Regions from separate parts of the Marinobacter sp. R17 genome, predicted to be linked through region 4. Evidence: predicted binding sites of a transcription regulator. Region 4 holds the regulator's gene; each other region holds the start of a gene.
The links. Region 4 encodes sigma-54, which starts transcription at its own class of promoters, with help from an activator protein. Its sites were predicted from a motif close to ANTGGCATNNANNTTGCTNT; they were not measured.
Positions count from the first base shown of each region.

Region 1: EB809_RS19235 (sigma 54-interacting transcriptional regulator) is a predicted target of sigma-54. The motif match lies at 2,275-2,294, and genes of this name have one in related genera.
Region 2: glnA (glutamate--ammonia ligase) is a predicted target of sigma-54. The motif match lies at 3,320-3,339, and genes of this name have one in related genera.
Region 3: EB809_RS02450 (flagellar hook-length control protein FliK) is a predicted target of sigma-54. The motif match lies at 2,140-2,159, and genes of this name have one in related genera.

Region 1 is NZ_RHGZ01000036.1:27,619-33,416, forward strand. Features, by position in the region: gene ybaK (Cys-tRNA(Pro) deacylase) at 1-107, opposite strand, end outside; gene EB809_RS19230 (CASTOR/POLLUX-related putative ion channel) at 104-2,107, opposite strand; gene EB809_RS19235 (sigma 54-interacting transcriptional regulator) at 2,552-3,952, shown strand; gene EB809_RS19240 (transporter) at 3,949-4,995, shown strand; gene EB809_RS19245 (hypothetical protein) at 5,010-5,633, opposite strand; gene EB809_RS19250 (C39 family peptidase) at 5,639-5,798, opposite strand, start outside.
Region 2 is NZ_RHGZ01000007.1:49,532-55,329, forward strand. Features, by position in the region: gene glnL (nitrogen regulation protein NR(II)) at 1-631, opposite strand, end outside; gene EB809_RS07145 (DUF4124 domain-containing protein) at 1,050-1,583, opposite strand; gene glnA (glutamate--ammonia ligase) at 1,775-3,178, opposite strand; gene typA (translational GTPase TypA) at 3,739-5,550, shown strand; gene pip (prolyl aminopeptidase) at 5,656-5,798, shown strand, end outside.
Region 3 is NZ_RHGZ01000002.1:100,496-106,293, reverse strand. Features, by position in the region: gene fliM (flagellar motor switch protein FliM) at 1-33, opposite strand, end outside; gene EB809_RS02455 (flagellar basal body-associated FliL family protein) at 83-589, opposite strand; gene EB809_RS02450 (flagellar hook-length control protein FliK) at 821-1,987, opposite strand; gene EB809_RS02445 (Hpt domain-containing protein) at 2,258-2,605, opposite strand; gene EB809_RS02440 (fused response regulator/phosphatase) at 2,764-4,506, opposite strand; gene EB809_RS02435 (STAS domain-containing protein) at 4,525-4,830, opposite strand; gene fliJ (flagellar export protein FliJ) at 5,036-5,485, opposite strand; gene fliI (flagellar protein export ATPase FliI) at 5,482-5,798, opposite strand, start outside.
Region 4 is NZ_RHGZ01000001.1:38,718-44,515, forward strand. Features, by position in the region: gene EB809_RS00185 (KdsC family phosphatase) at 10-558, shown strand; gene lptC (LPS export ABC transporter periplasmic protein LptC) at 558-1,151, shown strand; gene lptA (lipopolysaccharide transport periplasmic protein LptA) at 1,129-1,677, shown strand; gene lptB (LPS export ABC transporter ATP-binding protein) at 1,677-2,402, shown strand; gene EB809_RS00205 (RNA polymerase factor sigma-54) at 2,690-4,213, shown strand; gene hpf (ribosome hibernation promoting factor) at 4,321-4,629, shown strand; gene ptsN (PTS IIA-like nitrogen regulatory protein PtsN) at 4,658-5,125, shown strand; gene rapZ (RNase adapter RapZ) at 5,154-5,798, shown strand, end outside.

The DNA of each region.
Region 1 (5,798 bases), on a different contig from region 4:
TTCACAACGGCTTCCTCACCGTAGCTTTCAGCGCCCGGATCGTGTTCGTATTCCTGGATCTCGAAGGCAATGCCGGCCTTGCGGGCCTGGTCAATAGCCGGTGTCATACAGGGGCCTCCCTGGTTTCGTGGTCGGCGGATGCGCTGGTCTGGCCGGCGCTGCCACCAAGAATCACCAACCGGTCTCCGGTCTGCAAGTCCAGCGGTGTCGTCCGGTCCGGATTCAGCATGACCCAGGAGCCGTTGCTGTCCGGCCGGGTCCGGAAGACACCCAGCGCGGTCTCGCCGTGACGGCCGGCCGCCGCTTCCAGGGCCGCAAAGTCAGGTTCCGTCGGTAAGTCGTAATCGGCGAAGTCGCGAAAGATGATTTCAGCGCCGCCCGGGGTAAACAGCTCTTCCAGCACCACCCGCAGCTCCCGACGCAGGGCCACCTGGGCCAGAATGTGACTGAGGATCATCGGGCTGACCATCGTCTCGCTCTGGTTGGTGACCAGCAGGGTTTCATTGTCCGGATCGCTCAGTTCCAGGATCACCTGCGGCTGGGCGTCGGCATCGGCCAGCACCTCCTGCAGTTGCAGGTAGCCCATCATGGTACGGGCATCGGCTTCCTCACCGGACGCCAGCCGATCGCTGCTGAGCAGCAGGATACAGTCGTACCCCGCTGGCTCCAGCGCACGCAGCTCGGCGTCCACCACGAAATCCGCCTCGATCTGATGGTGGCGGACGCCCTGGCTGTCGCCAAAGTACCGGTCGATCGCCAGTTGCCGATCGTCGGCGGGCACGATCGACACCAGGTCGACCTGGAAAGCGTGGCTGTCATAACCCGCCATTTCCGAAAGCAACGCTGGCACCCGATCGTTCCAGCCCAACATCAGGATCCGGTGGCGGGGACCGGTATGGGTCAGCGGCAGCACCGGCATCGCGCCGCGCTCAATCGTATCCAGTGGGGTCTTGAGATCCGCCGGCGGCTGGGTTTCCGAGTAATCCCGGGCCAGGATGATGAGACGGTCCTCGTCCCGAATCGGCGTGTCTGACGGGGCGTTCAGGCGAACCTGCCAGCCACCCGCTCCGTCCTGCAGAACCCCCAGCACAATCGCTTCCGGGCAGGTCCGGGCAAATTCCCCCAGGGTCAGACCTTCGGCGATGTCGCCGGAACGCACATAGATATCATTACCCACCCGCGCCGTGAGCAGTTCGTTCAGCACTTCCGACAGCCCGGGATGCAGGATGGTCTGAACCATCAGCCGGCTGATCACCGCATCGCCGGCAATCACTTCCAGCGGTCCGGGATAGGCCCGTTCCACCACCGCCTGCTTGCGGATATCGTCGATCTCGGCGACCACGTAAGGCAAGGGCCGGTGCTGATATTGGGCCTGGGATGCCATCGACAGCAACGCCTTGACCGTGCGGACATCGGCCGATACGAGGCTGTCGGAGCCATGCTCACGCCCGCTGGGCACGATCACCGCCGCCGCGTCCAGACAGGCCGCCCGGTGCAGGGCTTCCGGCTGCAATGGGGTACCCGAGCGCAGTACGATCTGGCGCGCGCGCCGGCCAATCTCCCGGTCGCTGCTCAGGCTCAGCACCTGTTCCGAGGACACTTCCTCCGACAGCACCACCATGCGCAGTCGGCGCGTGGCATGCAGGGCCAGGAAACGCCGCACCCGGCCACTGGAGGCCAGCAGCTCCTGGATCAGGGGAATCGTCCGGTTGTTCCAGCCGAGAACCACCACGTGATGGCGCAGGGTGACCGGCGTCAGCCCGCGTTCAAGATCGGTCATGCGGGCAATCAGCGAGCGGGTCAGGATCGCCACCAGCGTGCCCATGAACACCACATAGCCGGTGATCGTCAGCAGGGTCGATACCAACCGCCGCCAGTCGCCCTGGTCATCCCCCAGGTAACCGGGGTCCGTCAGCCGCAGGAAGGCCCACCAGACCGCGTCACCGAGGTCGCCGAAAGAGTCGCTGCCCGGCCAGACCAGCAGTCCGCCGACCAGGGAAATCAGCCCGATAAAGACACCAACGACCAGCAGCTGGAAGAGCGCACCTTTCACAAACTGGCGTTCAACGATGTACTTCACTCGGTCCAGGAACGGCAATGGCAGCATGGGCTGTCCTCTTACGTGAACAAAATCATCATGTTGGCAAATCCGGAAGCGGTCAAGGCAAGCCACCACCTCCGACGCAGTTAGCGGTACGTCGACAATATTTACAGGAAGAACCGACGTTAGCGGTTCAGGATCTGCAAGTGGTCAGAAACCACAGCATTTTCCCGGATGGCACCAATTATGCTCAATTCCAGTTCCGGGGCCTATTCAGCCTGCCAGTGTAAGGCGATCTGACTGGCCCTGAGGGAGCATTCTCCAGCTTGCCGCCAGACCTTAATGGCGGCTGGAGAGAGGGCAGTCTCCCCGGGCATCAGGAGCATTGAGTGCCTGTAAGAACGGCCGAGGCTGTCCGCCCTGATTCCTGCCTAGTGAACGCGGCTCCGGTCAAGGTAGCCGCACAGTTGCGCCGACTCACGACGAACTTGTGTTCAGAGGCACTAGGCTATGCACAACCATAAAACGCTCATCTGGCTGGCGCCCGGTGGAACGGTACCGGATTCGTGCAGCGAACTGGCCCGACACTGGGCCCTCTACCCGGCGGATCTTACGATACCGCCGCGTCGCCGGACCGCCACCCTGCCCAAGGTGCGGGTCGGCGTGATCGACCTGACGCACTTCACGCCGGAACTGGCCCCGCTACTGGAGGGCTGGATCGAAGCGCTCTGTCCCACCCAGTGGGTCGGCCTGCTGGCTGAACAGCCGGAACCGGACAGCCCGCTGAGTGAGATTGTTGCCGCTCACTGCATGGATTACCACACCCTGCCCTACGACATGCTGCGCATGGACAACGCCCTGGGCCATCTGTGGGGGATGGCGGATCTGTTGAGCCGCCTGCAGGGCCGCGTCCGCCAGCCGTTCCAACTCCACGCGCTGGCCGGACGCTCACCGGCCATCCAGGCAACCCGGGCCCTGCTCCGGCGCCTGGCCCAGACCGCCGAGCCGGTGCTGATTACCGGCGAGAGCGGCACCGGCAAGAACGCGGCCTGCCGGTTCATCCACGAGCATTCGGCGGTCCAGCAAGGGCCGTTCGTCACCGTTAACTGCGCGGCCCTGCCGGTCAATCTGACCCAGAGCGAGCTGTTCGGCCACGAGAAAGGCGCCTTCACCCATGCGCTGACCGCCCGCCCCGGCCGCATCGAACAGGCGGACCGCGGCACGCTGATCCTGCGTGACATCGACGAACTGCTACCGGAACAGCAATCCACCCTGTTGCGTTTCCTGCAGGAAGGGCTGGTGGAACGCCTGGGCAGTCAGCGCCAGCGCCGGGTAAACGCCCGCGTCATTGCCACCAGTTCGCAACCGCTGGAGCCGCTGGTGGCGCAGGATCAGTTCCGTGCCGACATTTTCTACCGGTTGGGCAACCTGCAGGTGTCGCTGCCTCCGTTGCGCGACCGTCTGGAGGATCTGCCCGAACTGGCCAGCTCGATCCTGCGGGCCGCCGCCCGGCATGGCCGCCACCATCGCCGGCGATTGTCCGAAGACGCCATGGCCAGCCTGCTGGAGCACAACTGGCCGGGCAACCTGCGTGAACTTCAAAACCGGCTGCAACGGGCCATCCTGCTGAGTGAGTCAGACACCATTACGCCGGCCGACCTGGGCCTGCAGACTCATACCCCGGATGCCACTGTCTCTGCCCAATTCTCCCTCGCCCGCTTCCGCGCCCGCGCCGAGCGCGAAGCCATTACCCATTGCCTGAATCTCTCCAATAACAACATTTCCGCGGCCGCGCGCATGCTGCAGATCTCGCGCCTGTCGCTCTATCGGCTGATGGCGAAGCACGGTACCGGCCCCACCACGCCGGAATCCGGTCGGTCATCGGTCGTCCGAAAAGGAGGATTGTCATGATCCGCTATGCCCTGGTTCCCGCTGTCCTTGGCAGCAGTCTGCTCCTGCAACCCGCCCTCGCCCAGACGTCAACCGCCGACGAGGAGGCCCAACGTATCAACGAAAAGGCCAGCGAAATCGCGTCGATCACCACCGATCGGGGAATCGTGACGCGCCCCGGCAAGTTCGTCATCGAACCTGCGTTTTCCTACGCCAACAGCAACTCGACGCTGGTGGCGATCGAGGGGTACACGGTCATTCCGGCGCTGCTGGTCGGGCTGATCAACGTCTCCGAGGTGCAGCGCGATATCTTTGTCGGCGCGCTGACCCTGAAATACGGCATTACCAGCCGTCTGGAAACCACGATCCGGGTTCCCTACCTGGATATCCACGAAGATTTACGCGAGCGCGAGGCGTTCCAGGGCACACCGGTGGACCGGCTGACCGAATCGTCCGGCCAGGGTCTGGGGGACATTGAGGCCACGCTCCGCTATCAGTTCAACGACGGCGTCGAGGGCTGGCCCTACATCATCGGCACCTTCCGGGTGAAGGCCCCGACCGGGGAGGGGCCCTACGACGTGGACCGGCGTGTGCTGGAAGACAGTCAGGGCAACCCGATTGGGGTGGCCTTCACCGAGCGCCCAACCGGCTCCGGTTTCTGGGGTGTGGAGCCGGGCTTCTCCTTCATTTACCCCTCCGATCCGGCGGTGCTGTTCGGCAACCTCAGCTACACCTACACCATCGAGGAAGACGAGGGCGTCGAGAACGGCGGCACCATTGATCCCGGCGATATCATCCGCTTCGGGTTCGGGATGGGGTTTGCCTTCAACGAGCGCACGTCGTTCAGCCTCGGCTATGATCATTCCGTGATTCCCAAGACCGATGTCGAGTTCGACAACGACCTGAACAACGCGCAGTTCGATCGTATCCAGGTGGGCTCACTGTCCTTCGGACTGTCCCAGCAGCTGACGCCGGATACCAGCATGAGCCTGTCCGTCAGTATCGGCGTCACCGAAAACGCCCCCACGACGGAACTCACCCTCAAATTGCCGATCGCCTTCTGAAGACACGCCCCGGCTCAGCGAGCCGGGGTTTGCAGGAAGTTGTCAGGCAGGTAGCTGGGCAGACCGACGTTGTTGAGCTGAATATTCAGCGAGCGGATGTTCTGGATAACCCGTTCATTGACGTCATTCTGGATACGGGTCGCCCAGGCGCCACTGCGCAACTCGCTGGCCACGATGGTGGTGGCATTGGCGCCGGTGCTGATCATCGGCGAGCTGATGGTCGTACCTTGGGCAGGCGATGATGAGGCCACCGGGGTGGACTGACCCGAGCTGCCGCCCACACCACTGCCGCTGCTGCCGGATGTCGGAGACGCGGCCGGACGGGAGACCTGCACCTGCTCAATCTGGTGCGCCACGGCGCCACTGCCGACGGACTGATTCAGGTTGGGAATCAGCAGCCGGTTGATCACTTCGATCTGGCCGTCGATGGCCACCACCTGCTCCAGCCCGATGCTGATCTCCAGGTTACCAATGCGGAAGCCACCCCGTTGCTGATCCAGAATCGGATCGTCCAGGGTCGACAATCCCCATTCGGTGGCCGCACCGACCGGACCAGCGCCCGCGACGCCTGCTACGAGCAAAGCCAGCATGAGCGCTGTGTGGCGAGGCGGTTGTTTGTTTTCATTGTGGGTTTCCATAAGTGTCACCATTCCACACCGAGCGGCGCAAACAGCGTCGGTGCCGCGAGGGCCGAGTCGCCCGGTGCATTGTTGTTGCTGATCGGGGCACGGGCCACCTGTCGCCACTCCACATCCCGGTTGAAGTGCGCCCGTCCATCACCGAGGTGGCTGCGAATCACAAAC
Region 2 (5,798 bases), on a different contig from region 4:
GCAGCGTTCTCACCCGTTCCAGCACTTCATGGATATTGGTTGAGCTGAACTGGGGCGCCTTGTTGGGGCCGAGCATGCGGTCTACGAGTCCTCGCAGTCGATCCGCCTCGTCGATGATGACCCGGGTGTATTCCTTCTGACTCTCGTCGGCCAGTTCCCGGTCGAGCAATTGCGCCGCGCCACGGATACCGCCCAATGGGTTCTTGATCTCGTGGGCCATGCCGCGCACCAGGATTCGGGTGGTTTCCTGCTGGGAGAGCATGTCTTCCTCCCGCGTGATACGCAGCAAGCGGTCGCGCGGCTGCAGTTCCAGCAGGAGCGTTTCGGTATCGGCACCAATTTGGGACACGGAATAGTCCACCGTAAACCGGGAGCCCGAAAGTAGGGTGAATTCGGCTTCCCGCTTGGTGAAGGGTTGCCCGGTTCGGGACGCATCATTCAGCGTCTCGAAGGCCTCGGCGGAGCCAATAAACAAGTCGCCCAGGCGCGTGCCGACAATGCGCGAGCCGCTGGCTTCCAGCAGGTACTCCGCAGCGGCATTGATGTACAGAATGGTCAGATCCATATCCAGCACCAATGTGGCGGTGGTCAGGTGATCCAGGATCTGCCGGTAGACGATATCTCTAGACATGATGTCCCTCTTGTTCCGATACCTTGTCTGCAAAAAGCGAACCAGATGCGAACGTGCGGACAGCGAGCTGCGCCTTTTTGGTTAGCCCGTCGCCATTGAAGATAGATTCTGTGCCGTATTTCGGTGCCCCGCCGGTGGTGTTTGAGCGACACGGCCTCGCACCCGGGCCGGGTCCCGGCGCTGAAAACGCCGGCAACAGGGGCTTCAGGCACTTGTTATGCCGGGCAATTCCTGCGACGACGCCGAGGCGGCGGACGATGCCCACCATGACGGCAGCCGTGAGGCCGTTAGCCGGTTGGCCAGGATGCTGTCAGCGTATCGCCCTGCTTTTGAACGAAGGGTAGGTGCTTTTTGGTGCTTTCGCACTATTTTGGTGCAGCCCTCCGAGCCTTGTGGCTCGGAGGGCGCTAGGGAGGGGTTAATTCTGGACCGAGGGCCGGTGGATAGTGAACGTAATGGTCTGGCCTTCCTGGACGATGCTGCCGTCCTTGTCGACGATCCGGACCGACGCATTGTGGGTGCCGCGAAACACGTTGCTGATGGGGAACTGGCCTGAAGCGTTCTGCCCAATCGGCTGGCCATCGAGTGATACTTCAAACAGATCGCCGGGGCGCAGGCCCGGTTGGCTGGAGACGGCAAACGTCATATCGCCACTGCCGCTGTGGAAGGCGCTGTCGTTTTCCGGGGAATTAAACGCAACGCGGCTGTAGCGGGCCGACGCCTTCTGTTTGCTGCCTTCTTCCTTTTTCTGGCGCTCTTCAAACGCCTTGACCTGTTCGGCCTTGGGCAGGGTCACCGTAGTCACAGGCTTGACGTCCACGGGTTCTCCGCCTGATGAGGCCTCGTCGGTGTAGGTCACGTTGCCGTGCTCATCCACGCTCTTATAGACCTGGGCCTGGGCGCCGGTTGCCGCCAGGGCCAGGAGGCCAAATACAACCACAAGTTTCTTCACGGGGATCTCCCTGTTTTCTCTTTTATTCCCGATTATTGGCAGGCGGAGCGCTGCAATGCAACCGCCTCGCGGTGTTCCTTACGGGATTCTAATGTAGCGGCCGGCGGCACGGCTGTTAAGCCGAATTTTGTGTCTTCCTGAAACGAAAAAAGCCCCGCCGGAGCGGGGCTTTGCTGCCTGAGCCGTAGCTCTTAGACAGAGTAGTACAGGTCGAACTCGACCGGGTGAGTCGTCATGTTCAGACGCTCGACTTCGGCACGCTTCAGTTCGATGTAGCCAGCGATCATGTCTTCAGTGAAGACGCCGCCGCGAGTCAGGAACTCGTGATCGTTTTCGAGAACGTCCAGTGCTTCCTGGAAGGTTTCGCACACGGTCGGGATATTCAGTGCTTCTTCCTTCGGCAGATCGTACAGATCCTTGTCCATGGCATCGCCCGGGTGGATCTTGTTCTGGATGCCGTCAAGGCCGGCCATCAGCATGGCGGCGAACGCCAGGTAAGGGTTGGCAGACGGATCCGGGAAGCGCACTTCGATACGACGCGCTTTCGGGCTGTTCACGTACGGGATACGGATGGAGGCGGAACGGTTACGGGCAGAGTAGGCCAGCATAACCGGTGCTTCGAAGCCCGGAACCAGGCGCTTGTAGCTGTTGGTGGACGCGTTCGCGAAGGCGTTGATGGTCTTGGCGTGCTTGATGATACCGCCGATGTAGTACAGGGCGATTTCGCTCAGGCCAGCGTAGCCGTCACCCGCGAAGACGTTCTTGCCGTCCTTGTTCAGGGACATGTGAACGTGCATGCCGGAACCGTTGTCGCCGACAACCGGCTTCGGCATAAAGGTCGCGGTCTTGCCGTAGGCGTGCGCTACGTTGTGCACGCAGTATTTCAGGATCTGGACTTCGTCCGCCTTGCGGGTCAGCGTGTTGGGGCCAACGCCGATTTCACACTGGCCGGCTGTGCCGACTTCGTGGTGGTGAACTTCGATTTCCAGGCCCATGGATTCCATGGCGGCACACATGGCGCCACGCAGGTCGTGCAGGCTGTCGACCGGCGGAACCGGGAAGTAACCGCCTTTAACACCCGGACGGTGGCCGATGTTGTTGCGCTCGAAATCTTCACCGGATACCCAGGCGGCTTCTTCGGAGTAGATTTCGTACATGGAACCCTGCATGTCGGTGTTCCACTTCACTGAATCGAATACGAAGAATTCCGGCTCCGGACCGAACAGGGCGCCGTCGGCAATGCCGGTGGACTTCAGGTACTCTTCGGCGCGACGGGCAACGGAACGCGGGTCGCGCTCGTAGCCCTGCATGGTTGAAGGCTCAACGATGTCGCAGGTGATGTTCAGGGTGGTTTCTTCGGTGAACGGGTCGATCACGCCAGTCGCGTCATCCGGCATGAGGATCATGTCGGACTCGTTGATGCCTTTCCAGCCGGCGATGGAAGAGCCATCAAACATCTTGCCGTCTGAGAAAAAATCTTCATCCACTTCAGAAGAAGGCAGGGTCACGTGCTGCTCTTTACCGCGACTGTCGGTAAACCGCAGGTCGATCCATTTCACTTCGTGCTCTTTGATCAGGTCAAGCGTCTTGGACATTACGCATACTCCGTCAGTTTATGTCTTTTATGGAGCCGGCTCGGCTGAACGATACCCGTCCAGCGTCCGATTCATTCGACAGGCGCATGGCAGCTTATCAAAACAGCTGCGCGCGTGCCTGCAAATTCGGCTGCAATCAGATAAGCAAAGCGCTTGCCAAGATCAAAGAATCGTTCGATGGTGGTGCAGAGTGGGCATTTAAGGGGCGGGAGGGACGGTGCGCTTGTGTGCAATGTCACACGCGTGGTGCACGATATGCTCTATTAAGGTGCGTTATTTAGAAAAATGAACCAAAACAGTGCGCACTATCATTCGAGTGTTTTTGCAAAACTACGGTTGTTCACTCTTTAACCGTAGTTGTGCCTTGCTGTTTTCGATATACTGCGCGCGCCCGAAGCCCGTCGTCATCCGTCGCGGGCTTCCATTTCCCAGGGTGAGCCTGCTGTGTCCGGAAACCATGGTCTGGCCCCCGACTAACATTTTTCAGATTTGAGATGGCATGCCGGACTGCGTTGTCCCTTCAATCGTCTCAGGTCAGTTGCATGCCTCAGGATTATCTTGTGATCGAAAAACGCCGAAATATCGCCATTATCGCCCACGTTGACCATGGCAAGACCACGCTGGTTGACAAGCTGCTCGAGCAGTCCGGAACCCTGGACCGCAAAGAAAGCGGCGCCGAGCGCATCATGGACTCCAATGACCAGGAGCGTGAGCGCGGTATCACCATTCTGGCCAAGAACACCGCGATCCGCTGGAACGAGTACCAGATCAACATCGTCGATACTCCGGGCCACGCCGATTTCGGGGGTGAGGTCGAGCGCGTCATGTCGATGGTGGACTCCGTGCTGCTGCTGGTCGACGCTGTCGATGGGCCGATGCCCCAGACCCGTTTCGTGACCCAGAAAGCCTTCGATCAAGGCCTCAAGCCGATCGTTGTAGTCAACAAGGTGGATCGTCCGGGTGCACGTCCGGATTGGGTGATCAACGAAGTGTTTGATCTGTTCGATCGCCTCGGTGCCACTGACGAGCAGCTGGATTTCCCGATTGTCTACGCGTCGGCACTGAACGGCATCGCCGGTCCGGAAGCGGATCAGCTGGCGGACGACATGACCCCGCTGTTCGAAGCGATCGCCGAGCACGTGCCGGCGCCGGATGTTGATGTCAGCAGCCCGTTCCAGATGCAGGTGTCGCAGCTGGACTATGACAGCTATGTCGGCGTTATCGGGATCGGTCGCATCACCCGCGGCAAGCTGCGTCCGGGTCAGCAGGTTACCGTTATCGATCGTCACGACAAGAAGCGCAACGCCAAGGTGCTAGAGGTCAAAGGCTTCCACGGCCTGCAACGGGTACCGGTCGAAGAGGCGAGTGCCGGCGACATCGTCTGTATCAGCGGCATCAGCGAGCTGTTTATTTCCGATACCCTGTGCGATCCGCAGAATGTGGAACGTCTGCCAGCGCTGACGGTCGACGAGCCGACCGTGAGCATGACCTTCCAGGTCAACGATTCCCCGTTCGCCGGTAAGGAAGGCAAGTTCGTCACCAGCCGCAACATCAAGGAGCGCCTGGATAAAGAACTGCTGCATAATGTGGCACTGCGTGTCGAGCCGGGCGAAACCGCTGAGAAGTTCAAGGTCTCCGGCCGGGGCGAACTGCACCTGTCGGTCCTGATCGAGAACATGCGCCGCGAAGGCTACGAGCTGGGCGTGTCCCGTCCGGAAGTCGTTCAGCGCGAAGTGGACGGCGAGCTGCAGGAGCCGTACGAGTTTGTGGTCATCGACGTCGAGGACCAGCACCAGGGCTCCATTATGGAAGTCATGGGCCTGCGTCGTGCCGAGCTGAAGAACATGGTGCCGGACGGTCGTGGCCGTACTCGCCTGGAATTCATCATGCCGGCACGCGGCCTGATCGGTTTCCGCAACCAGTTCCTGACGCTGACGTCCGGCACCGGGATTATCACCAACGTCTTTGAGCACTACGGACCGGTTAAAGGCGGCGACATCGAGCATCGCAACAACGGCGTGCTGGTGTCGATGGTCGACGGCAAGGTGCTGGGCTACGCCCTGATGACCCTGCAGGAGCGCGGTCGTCTGTTCGTGGATCCCGGCACCGAGGTCTACGAAGGCATGATCATCGGTATCCACAACCGCGATAACGACCTGGTGGTCAACCCGACGAAGGCGAAGCAGCTGACCAACATCCGGGCGTCCGGCTCGGACGAGAACGTGATGCTGACCCCGCCGATCCGGATGTCTCTGGAGCAGGCGCTGGAGTTCATCGATGACGATGAGCTGGTGGAAGTGACGCCGGAATCGGTCCGCATCCGCAAGAAGCTGCTTAAGGAAAACGAGCGCCGTCGGGCCCACAAGAAGTAAGTCCGCACGAACCACCCTCGCCGGCCATTCGGCGAGGGTGGTAATTCCCTGCCCAATCTCCTACATTCAGAAGTCTGCCCGATCCACCGACTTCCGGATGTCACCATGCTGACGCTCTATCCCGAAATAAAGCCCTACGCCGAGCACCGACTCAAGGTCGACCCGCCTCACGAACTCTATATAGAAGAAAGCGGCAATCCGGATGGTATTCCGGTCGTCGTGGTCCACGGAGGCCCGGGTGGTGGTTG
Region 3 (5,798 bases), on a different contig from region 4:
GTCGATCTCGTCTTGTGAGAGTAAGTCCTGCATAGTCCCTATCCGACCTCGAGATTAGTCAATCGGCCACAATCTGTCATAGCTACTGCAACACAAAATTTTCGAAAAGGACATGGTCGATCGGCTCGCCGCCTTCCTCCGCCAGGATGCCGTTGATCGTGTCCAGTGTCTCCTGCAACAGCTTTTCCTTGCCTTCAGGCGTCTGCATGGCCTGGAAATCCTGCCCGCCAAACAGGGTCAGCAACCGGCTTCGGATCAGCGGCATGTTGGCCTGCGCGACGTCCAGCGCCCCCTGGTTGCGGCTTTGCAGCGCCAGGAAGATCTGCATGTAACGCTGGCGCCCGTCCGTGGACAGTGTGACCACAAACGGTTTGGTGATGGCGTAGTAGTGGCTGGACTGGAATGCTGGCTCGGCCGTCTCGTCGGCGGCCGCTTCATCGGCGGCAGCACCGTCATCGGATTTCAGGAACCAGAGGGTGCCGGCCACCGACAGCCCCACCGCCAGAATAATGATCAGGACAAGGCCGATGATCAGCTTCAGCTTGCCTTTACCCCCGCCCGCAGGGGCCTGCTCGGTATTTTCCGCCATAAGTCCTACAGTCAGATTATTGTCATATCACGCTGTCTGGAGATGTTAGCAGCAAGGAACAGGCCAATCCTGCTCCAGATAGCCGCTTCCAGTCAGATCTTTTGGAAAACAGAAGTTTAGCGTTTGGACGCGGAGACATAAACCACGAACGCACGTTCCGTGCATTCTGACGGGGTCTGACGGAAAATTCGTCGCGAAGAGCGGGAGGGGAAAGCCAGCCTGACCGGGCGGTCAGGCGTACAGATCCACTTCGCCACGCCAGCTCAGATCAAGCTGACCGCTGGCGAGCGTGCCGGATTCGTCGGTCGAAAGTTCCTCGCCCTCTCCGGCCAGGCTGCCACTGCCATTGCCACCATTCTCATCCTCCTGCTGCAGTTGCTGCTGGGCGCCCTGGTCTGCCGTGTCAGCGGACACTTCAAAACGATCCAGGTTCAACCCGTTCTCCTGCAGCATGTCACGCAGACGGTGGCCGTTCAGTTCCAACTGGTCCCGGACGGCGGCATGGGTGGCGTGGACCGTCACCTGGGCCTGGTCGTGATGCACCTGAACCCGGACTTCCAGCGGTCCCATGTCCGGCGGGGTCACGTGGATTTCCGCGGCGGACATGCGCTGACTGGTGAGCCAGGCCAGCTTGCCGGCGATCTTGTCGCCCCACTCGGCGTGCTGAACCGGCAGATCAATGCTGGTGGAATAGCTTTTCAGGGGCGCCATGGTTTCGCGACCTTCAAGCCCCCGTTGCAGACTGGTGGCGTTATTCTGCACCGACGTTTGGGTGCTGCTGTCTCCCTGCAAGCGACCCAGTTGGGCAGAGAAATCCAGGGCTTTGCCTTCGGCGGCAGCGCCCTTGCCAAGCAGCGTGCTGACGGCGTCCGACTTACCGGCCCCCAGGCCGTCACTGTTCCCGTCCTGGGCACTGTTGCCCGATGCCCCCTGACCTAGCGATTTGAGAGAAAGCCCCTGCAGCGGATTCTGTGCGGCAGAAGACGAGGTCGATGGACCGTCGGTTGCGGATGTTTTGGCGCCTTCCACCGGCACATTGGTTGGCATGGAGAAGAGCATCGGCGCAGCGGCATCGTCTTTCCGCTTGTCGTCTTTCTGATCCTTGCCGTCCTTTTCCTCATTAGACACCGTTTTCTCGCTCTTGTCGGCCTGGCTCTCCGCGACCGACTTGTCATCGTCGGCGGCATCGGCCTCTTTGCCCTTGGCATCCTTGGCCTTGGCGTCATCGGAACGCCGCTGTTCTTCGGCCTTGTCCGCCCGGGCGCTTTCTTCCTGGCGCTCGTTGGCATCGGCCCGCTCAGCCCGTTTTTCCTGCAGACGCTCATCTTCCGCCCGGCGCTGGGCCCGGTCCTGCTGCGCCTCCTTTTGCTCCAGGCGAGACTGTTCGCGGTTGGACACTTCCTGGAACGCTTCTCCGGAACGTTCCGAGTCTCCAGCCGACGAGGATCGGTCCAACATTTTATCGGGTGTGGGTGATGCAGGGTTAAGCACCAGTCCGGACATGGCAACCTCTTGCCGCTAGGCATCAATCAATCAGTGTTGCAGGGACTGGAGCAATTAAGATGCCAGATTCCATCCGGCGGGCGGGTGCTCGCTGAGCGGGCACCCGCCCGCGCTGACCTGTCGGACCACCGGCACAAGGGCCGGCCCGACAGGCCGACTCCGGCTTCAAGGCATCAGGGTGCGTTCAAGCAGCTCGCGGACGGTAGCAAATTCGCTCTGGATATCGTCCAGAACGTGGCGGGCATCTTCAATGCGATTTTCCTTGCCCGCCATTTCCGCATCGGCACACAAAGCGCCAAGTCGTGGCGCACCAATGTTGATGCAACTTCCCTTGAAGCTGTGGGCGGATCGGGTGAAGGCGTCGGCGTCACGATCACTGATTGCCGATCTCAGTGTATCCAGCCGTTCCGACGAGTCGCTCAGGTAGGTCCTGATCAACACGTCGAACTCACCTTCCATAACCTCCTGAAGTTCCGCAAGCGCGTCATCGTCCAGATGTGGCTTGTCGTTCATGATTGTCTCCTTGTCATCCGGCCGGCCTGCGGCTTGGCCGGCGGATCACCTTGTCCAGCTTGGATCAGCGGGCATCCCTCAACGATGCCCCGGACGTGCCCCCTCGGGAACGCGCCGCCAACGGAGGTCGGCTACACTGCCTGCTCCGTCATCCCGGTTCAACCCGTGTGTTGTTCCGATTCGTCGGGATCGAACGTCCAGCGATAGACCGCCTCGACTTCATTGCCCGTGCCATGGTGCGTCAGCGAGTCACACAGCTGTCGCAGCAACGCCAGCCCGCGGCCGGCGTACCCGGCCTCAGGGACGGTCCTTTGTGTCTGCTCAGTATAGTTGAAGCCCACGCCACTATCCCGGCACACCACCCGCAACTCACCGCCGTTCCGGCCGGTCTTGTGTTCGAGGCGGAACAGCACCGCATGATCGCCCACGGTTCGCAGTCGGCGTTCCCGCTCGGCATAGTACTGGCCGAACCCTTCCGGTGAATTCTTCCAGACAGACGGCAGTCCCAACACCCCATGTTCCAGGGCGTTGGTGTAAAGCTCCGCGAGCACAGTGTACACTTCGCCACCCCGCCGGCGCAGACCGGGCACCTCCATACAGATGTGGAGCAACAGCGGCAGCGGGTTGAACTGGGCCAGCGTTTCGCCAGTTACCTCATACTCACAGGACCAGGTAGCCGGCCCGCTCAGGGCCGACTGGGTGACCCGCAATGGCAGCTCTTCAACCTCGGCCGGCGGTACCACGTCGACGGTCAACACCGTCAGATCATCGCTGGATTCCTCGGCGCCAGTAAACCGGGCTACCGCCCGCAGCACCGCATCCAGCACCGACTGGTCGTCGGGCGTACCGGCAACGGCGGCTTCCAGCCGGGTCTCGCCGAACATCTCGCCCTCGGCGTTCATGGCTTCGGGAACACCATCGGTGGCAAACAGCACCGTGTCCCCTTCTTCGACCTTGTAACGGGCCACATCCACACTGAAGCGTTCCGCCGCGACGACCCCCAATGGCAGGTGGGCCGAGGTCAGTCGTTCAACGGCCTCTCCCCGGCGCAGCAGGAAGCCACAAGGTAATCCGCCATTCCAGATACTGAGGTTGCCCAGATGAAGGTCAAGCTCGATAAAGGCGGCGCAACAGAACATGTCCTTGGGCATGATGCGCCACAGCTTCTGGTTGATCTCGCGCAGGATATCGCCGCTCAGGAAGCCCTTGCTGGTCATGCCGTAGAAAATCTCGGCCACCGGCATGGCCCCAATGGCCGCCGGCAGACCGTGGCCGGTGAAATCGCCGATCAGTATATTCATGCCACCCGACGGACGCGGACAGGCATACAGGATGTCGCCGTTAAACACCGACATGGGCGAGGCATGGTAGCGGATATTCGGCGCATCCAGGCAGCCAGTGTGGGCGACATTGTCGAAAACCCGTTTGGCAATATTCTGCTCGTTGACCAGTCGCTGGTTGTGGGCACGAATCACGTCCCGCTGCTGGCTCAGGGTCCGGTGCATCACCCGCATGCGATTAAAGGCGTTGATCTTCGCTTCGATGATGATGCGGTTGTAGGGCTTGGAGAGAAAGTCATCGCCGCCGGCTTCCAGACAGCGGGCCAAGGCGTCGGCGTCGGACAGGGACGTCAGAAAAATGACGGGCACCAGCGATTCGCCCGCCAGCGCCTTGATATGGCGTGCCGCATCCATACCGTCCATGCGCGGCATCATCACGTCCAGCAACACGATCTGGGGCTGGAAACGCCGAAAGCATTCCACCGCTTCGATACCGTCAGCAGCCGTCATGACATCATGGCCCTGACGCCGGACCATGGTACTGAGAATCAGGCGGTCGCTTTCGCTGTCATCGGCAATCAGGATGCGCAACGTCTGCGCGTCCTTTTGCACATCGTCCAACGTAACGTCTCTTCCCGTTTACTGGATGGAGAACAGCTGCTCGAAATTGGAAATGCTGAGAATCCGTCTCACATCGCTATTGCAGTTCTCGATGCGGACGCGGCCGGCATCACCGCCGGCGTAATCCCGCAGCAACAGGAGCATGCCCAACGCGGAGCTGTCCAGATAGGTGGTCTCAGACATATCAATGACGTAATCGCTGACGTCCTGATCATCGTGTTCGTAGGCATCGCGGAAGCTTTGATGGGAACTGAAGTCGAAGCGTCCATCAATACTGATAACCAGCGTGCGACCATCTTCGCTTCGCCGCGTATGAATTGCCATGCGGTGTCCTCCGTCAATGCTTGAGCCAGCGGTTCTGAATCGGGCGCGGCACCTTTGAATGGCGTCTGCGGCCCTGCCCCGGGTATGTCCTTTACGCCGAGTGTCCGGGATGTCTCCGAACTCATTTTTGATTATTCCACGGCATTGAGGATAGACAAAACTCGGCGAAATGCATGCGTAAATTTAAAGTGGATTCCCCGACGGATCACGTCAAACGGCGTCGGGCGTGCATTCGATTGGCGGCTTCGTCAGCCTGTTTCTGGTCCCGCAGGTCCTGCTGGCGCTGCTCCTGGGCCCGGCAGGCTTCAATGTGACGCGCCATGCCCTTGCGACGTTCATAAGCCTCGCGCCAGACATCCCGGGCCTTTTCAAACGCTTCAACCGCTTTGCGGACCTGTTGTTCCTGGGACACGATGGCCTGATCGAGCTGGGCAATGAAGGCCTGCCAGCCCTGCAGCTTGGTCACCGACACCACCCCTTGCTGACCGCGGCGCATCTGGTCCCGGTAGTCGGCCTGGTAGCGGCGCAGCTCATCCAGCTGGTGTTGTTGTTGCTGCATGTGCTGGCGCGCACGGTTAAGCCCATCCAGCGCCTGGTCCTCGCGGCGCTGCTCCAGCGACAGGACCACTTCTAGCCGTTCGGACCGCGGTTTCATACGTTACCCTGCTGCGGCGGTTCCGGCGCCCGGTTCTTGCGATTGGGCAGCACCTCCTGTAACCGGTCAACGCTGGCCTGGTAGGGCGCGCTCTCTTTCAGCCCCTGGCGCAGGAAGGCACGCATGTCGTCGATGCGTTCGATGGCGTAATCGGTCTCCGGATCGGACCCTTTGACGTACGCGCCGACGCTGATCAGATCCCGCGCCTGCTGGTAGCGGGCGAAAACCTGTTTGAATTCCTGGGCTTTGCGGAAATGCTCGTTGGCCGTCACCTGGGGCATGACCCGGCTGACCGAGGCTTCCACATCAATGG
Region 4 (5,798 bases):
GAACCCTTCATGGAACGTCCGCTGCCCGACGACCTGATCAGCAAAGCCGCCGGCATTCGCCTGCTGGCCCTGGATGTGGACGGCGTCCTCACCGATGGCCGTCTGTATTTCACAGCCCAGGGTGACGAGATGAAGGCCTTTAACATCCTCGATGGGCACGGCATCAAACAGCTCCAGCGGGCCGGAGTCGACGTCGCCATCATAACCGGTCGCAATTCACCACTCACCGCAAGACGAGCGCGCGATCTGGGCATAAAGCACCTGCAACAGGGCCGAGAAGACAAGGAAACCGCCTTGCGCGAACTCCTGCAGGAACTCAACCTGCCCGCCGAGCAGTCCGCCTACATGGGCGATGACCTGCCGGACCTGGGCGCCATCATGCACGCCGGCCTGGGACTGTCCGTGCCCAACGGCCACTGGTATGTCCGCGAGCAGGCCGATTACACGACCGAAACGGCCGGCGGTGAAGGCGCCGTCCGGGAAATCTGCGACCTCATCCTGCAGGCCCAGAACAAGCTGGCGGACCTGCACCTCACCTATCACGCACGGGGCGCCTGATGTTGCTGAGCCGCCTGAACCATCCGCGTCTGCGCTTCCTGGCCCTGGCCATCCTGTCGGCGGTCCTGATCGGCCTGCTATGGCGCAGCGACGACCAGGGTGGCCCCTCCATCGGCCAGGAACTGCGCGGCCCGGATGAGCCGGACAGCTTTGTGGTCAATGGCGAATACCGGTCCTTCGACGAACAGGGCAAGCTGACCACCGTGATCAGTAGCCCCCGCATCGAACAGTTTGACGCACAGAACCGGGCCCACATGCAGCAGCCCCGGGCCACCATGATCGATGCGGACTCCGGCCAGCCCTGGCACATGCGTGCCGACGAGGGCAACTACCGCACCAATCGCGATGTGATTGACCTGTCCGGCAACGTGGTCATCAGCCGCGTGCTGGCCTCGGGATCCGAAGGCAGTCTGGAAACCACGCATCTGACACTGGATAACCAAAAGCGCATTGTGCACACTGACGCCCCGGTGCTGCTCCGGGATCCGCGCGGCACCACCCGGGCCACCGGCATGAAAGCCTGGATCGACCAACGGATCGTGCAACTCCAATCACAGGTGGAAGGACAGTATGAATTGTCATCTTCGCAATAAGTCCCGCCTATTGCGACGCATCGCAGGCGCCGCCCTGCTGGTGCTGGCATCCCAAGCCCAGGCTTTCGACCTCAATTCCGACAGCCCCATCAAGGTCAGCGCGGACCAGGCACGCCTCGACGACGCCAAGGGCACCGCGATCTACACCGGTGACGTGGTGGTCCGCCAGGACGGCACCGAACTGACCGCCGACAAGGTCGTCCTGTATCGGGAGCAAGGCGCACTGAACCGCATCGAGGCGCACGGCAAACCGGCCCATTACACCCAGCCCAAGACCGCCGATACGGCCAAGACCGATGCCGAGGCCATGACCATCATCTATGCCGCCGGCGAGAACCGGATCACCTTCATTGAGAAGGCCGTGATTCACCAGGACGGCAACGTCTTCAAGGGTGAGGAAATCAACTACGACACCGCCACCCGCGTGGTCACCGCCAGCGGCAGCCGCGACGGTAACGATCAGGACGGCCGGGTCGAGATGGTCATTCAGCCGCGCCAGAAAACCGGCGGGGAGAGCGGCAACTGATGGCGATCCTGCGCGCAAATAACCTGGCCAAGAGCTACAAGCAGATCAAGGTCGTCAAGGATGTGTCCCTGGAAATCCGCAGCGGCGAGATCGTCGGACTGCTGGGACCCAATGGCGCCGGCAAGACCACCTGCTTCTACATGATCGTCGGCCTGGTGCCGGCCGATAACGGCCGCGTCACCATCGACGAACGGGACATCACGCCGTTGCCCATGCATGGCCGGGCGCGCGCCGGTATCGGCTACCTGCCGCAGGAAGCGTCCGTGTTCCGCAAGCTCAGTGTCCGAGACAACATCATGGCGATCCTGGAAACGCGCAAGAAACTGAGCAAGGCCGAGCGCGAGACGCAACTGGAAAGCCTGCTGGAAGAGTTTCACATCACCCATATCCGGGACAGCCTGGGTATGGCGTTATCCGGTGGCGAGCGGCGCCGGGTGGAAATCGCCCGGGCGCTGGCGATGGAACCGGCGTTCATTCTGCTGGACGAACCGTTTGCCGGCGTCGACCCGATCTCGGTGAGCGACATCAAACAGATCATCCGGCACTTGCGGGACAAAGGGATCGGCGTGCTGATTACCGATCACAACGTGCGAGAGACCCTGGATATCTGCGAGAATGCTTACATCGTGAGTGGTGGGCACATCATTGCCTCCGGTCACGCCGACGACATCCTGGCCAACCAGCAGGTCAAGGAGGTCTACCTCGGCAACGAGTTCCGATTGTGAAAAACGGTCACAAATCCGGCCAAAGTGCGCCCCGGGCTATCGCATAATCGCCCCGAGACGCTAAACTCAAAAGCAGGACCGAACGGCGAACCACTCGCCCTGACGGTCAAAACGTTGTCATCTGGACACCCATAGCAGTAAACTTCGGCAAAGAATTTGCTTGTCGCGCCAAATTGTCATTCGACATGTTAAGTTTCAAGGCCCTATCGATATCGGGCGTGGCGTGATTCGCGAAAACCAGGCAACAAAAGTACAGCCGACAGGCATAGGGTGACGGGACTAAATCGATGGTAATGAAAGCTTCGCTTCAGCTGAAGCTGGGTCAACAGCTCACCATGACACCCCAGTTGCAACAGGCCATTCGCCTGCTGCAACTGTCCACGCTGGACCTGCAACAGGAAATCCAGCAGGCGCTCGAATCCAATCCCATGCTGGAGACCTCCGAGGAGGAGGACGGTAACGACTCCGCCGAGAACGACGGCGATACCGACGACAGCAACTCCAAAGAGCAAAGCGACTCCGACGCGTCGCAGGAAGACACCAGCTGGGACGAGCCCGCTGACGAACCGGACTGGAACACCGAAACCAACCAGGACATTCCGGACGACCTGCCCGTCGACACGGCCTGGGACGACATCTACCAGTCCGCACCCGCTCCCGCCTCACGCGGGGAAGACGAGGACGACACCGATTTCGAGTCCCGCAACTCCCCCACCGAAACCCTGCAGGATCACCTCCTCTGGCAGTTGAACCTGACGCCCATGGGCGATCGGGACCGTGCCATTGCCCATGCCCTGCTCGATTCGGTGGACCCGCGTGGCTACCTGGTGACGTCCCTGGACGACATTCACACCGGCCTGCTTGATGAGGCGGACGAAGATCCCCTGGAAATGGACGAGGTCGAGGCGGTCCTGCGTCGCCTTCAGCATTTTGATCCGCCCGGCGTCTTCGCCCGTGATCTGCAGGAATGCCTGCTGATCCAGCTCAACCAGCTGCCTCCGGACACTCCCTGGTTGCCACAGGCCAGACTGGTGGTCAGTCACTACATCAACCTGCTGGGGAACCGGGACTACGCCCAGCTGCTGCGGCGCAGCCGCCTCTCGGAAGAACAGCTCAAATCCGTGCTGGCCCTGATCCAGACCCTCAATCCACGCCCCGGCGACTCACTCGATCGCGCTGAACCGGACTACGTGGTGCCTGATGTGGTGGTGTCCAAGATCAAGGGCCGCTGGCGCGTGGAGCTGAACCCGGAGATCGCACCGCGCATTCGCGTCAACGCGGGTTACGCAGCGCTGATCCGACGTGCCGACAACAGCGCCGACAACAACTATTTGCGCGATCAGCTGCAGGAAGCCAAGTGGTTCATCAAAAGTCTGCAGAGTCGTAACGAAACCCTGCTCAAGGTCGCCACACGCATTGTCGAGCATCAGCAGGGATTCCTCGACCAGGGCGAAGAAGCGATGAAGCCGCTGATTCTGTCTGACATCGCCCAGGCCGTCGGGATGCACGAATCCACCATCTCGCGGGTGACCACTCAGAAGTACATGCACACACCGCGTGGCATCTTCGAGCTCAAGTATTTCTTCTCAAGTCATGTCAGCACGAACGAAGGCGGCGAGTGTTCGTCTACGGCAATTCGTGCCATGATCAAGAAACTGGTTGCCGCCGAAACACCGAAGAAGCCACTCAGTGACAGCAAGATTGCCGCTTTGCTGGGTGACCAGGGGATCCAGGTCGCACGACGCACCGTGGCCAAGTATCGGGAAGCCATGCATATTCCGCCTTCCAACGAGCGCAAGCGGTTGGTGTAATCGTCGGAGGGACGGAAGAGCAGGATTTTCAAGCGTCCGCCGCACGCGACGGGCTCAACGCCGGAAACGGAGACGTTATCCGGGCATGTCGACAATAGGAGAAGCCTATGCAAATCAATATGTCAGGTCACCATGTCGAATTGACTCCCGCTCTGAAAACCTATGTTTCCGAAAAGTTCGAAAAACTCGAACGCCATTTCGACCACATCAGCAACTGTCAGGTGACCCTGTCCGTGCAGAAGCTTCGCCAGACGGCCGAGGCCACCCTGCACGTTATTGGTGGTGAAATTCATGCAAAGGCTGAAAACGAAGATATGTACGCGGCCATTGACGGACTCCTAGACAAACTCGACCGCCAGATCCTGAAACACAAGGAAAAGACGGTTGATCGAATGCACGGCGCGACCAGCCGCTAGCGGTTCATAAAGGGAAAGCATTCCATCCATGACGGAAAGTCCACTAACCATTCAATCCATCCTGGTTCCCGAGCTCACCCTCTGTGGTGTGCCGGGAACCAGTAAGAAACGCATCCTGGAACTGATCGCCGAGAACGTCGCCCGGCGCTATCCGGAACTCGACGAGACCCAGATTTTCAACAACCTGGTGTCCCGCGAGCGGCTCGGCAGCACCGGGATCGGACAGGGCATTGCCATCCCCCATTGCCGGCTGGAAGGCTGTCATCAGGTGGTCGGCGCCCTCCTGACCCTGGAAGAAGGCGTGGCTTTCGATGCCATCGACAACCAGCCGGTCGATCTCCTGTTCGTGCTGATCGTTCCCAAGGAAGCCACCAGTGAACACCTGGAGCTTCTCAGCCAGCTGGCCGAGAAGTTCAATGACCGCTCTTTCTGCGAGCGTCTGCGACGCTGTGAGGATGCGTCGCAGCTGTTTGAGGTCATGACGCAATCAGAGTGAATCATCTGCTGATCGGCGAAGGCACTGCATGAAACTGATTATAGTCAGCGGGCGCTCCGGCTCCGGCAAGAGTACGGCCCTGCACGTTCTGGAAGACCTGGGCTACTATTGCATCGACAATCTGCCCATCGGCCTGTTGTTTCCCCTGGTCGAGGAGGCGGGCAACGCCTCGCCCAACAAGTTGCGCAACATTGCAGCGAGCATCGACGCGCGCAACCTGTCCGATGAGATCGCCAACTTCGAGGCCATCCACGAGCGCCTATCCACCTGCGGCATGAAGGTCGAAATCGTCTTCCTCGATGCCACCGACCAGGCTCTGCTGCAACGCTTCCACGCCACCCGGCGCAAGCACCCTCTCAGCGATGGGCGGACGTCATTGCGCGAGGCGATCACGGACGAAAAACACCTGCTTGAGCCGCTGGCCCAGCTGGCCGACCTGTATATCGACACGACCGAGCTGTCGATGTACGAGCTGCGGGACATGATCAAGCAGCGCATCGTCGGCCGCCGGGAACAGGAGCTGGCGTTGCTGTTCCAGTCCTTCGGCTTCAAACACGGCGTACCGGTCGACTCCGACTACGTTTTCGACGTGCGCTGCCTGCCCAACCCCTACTGGGACGCCAACCTGCGTAAATTCACCGGTGTCGATCCAGAAGTGCAGACGTTCCTGGAG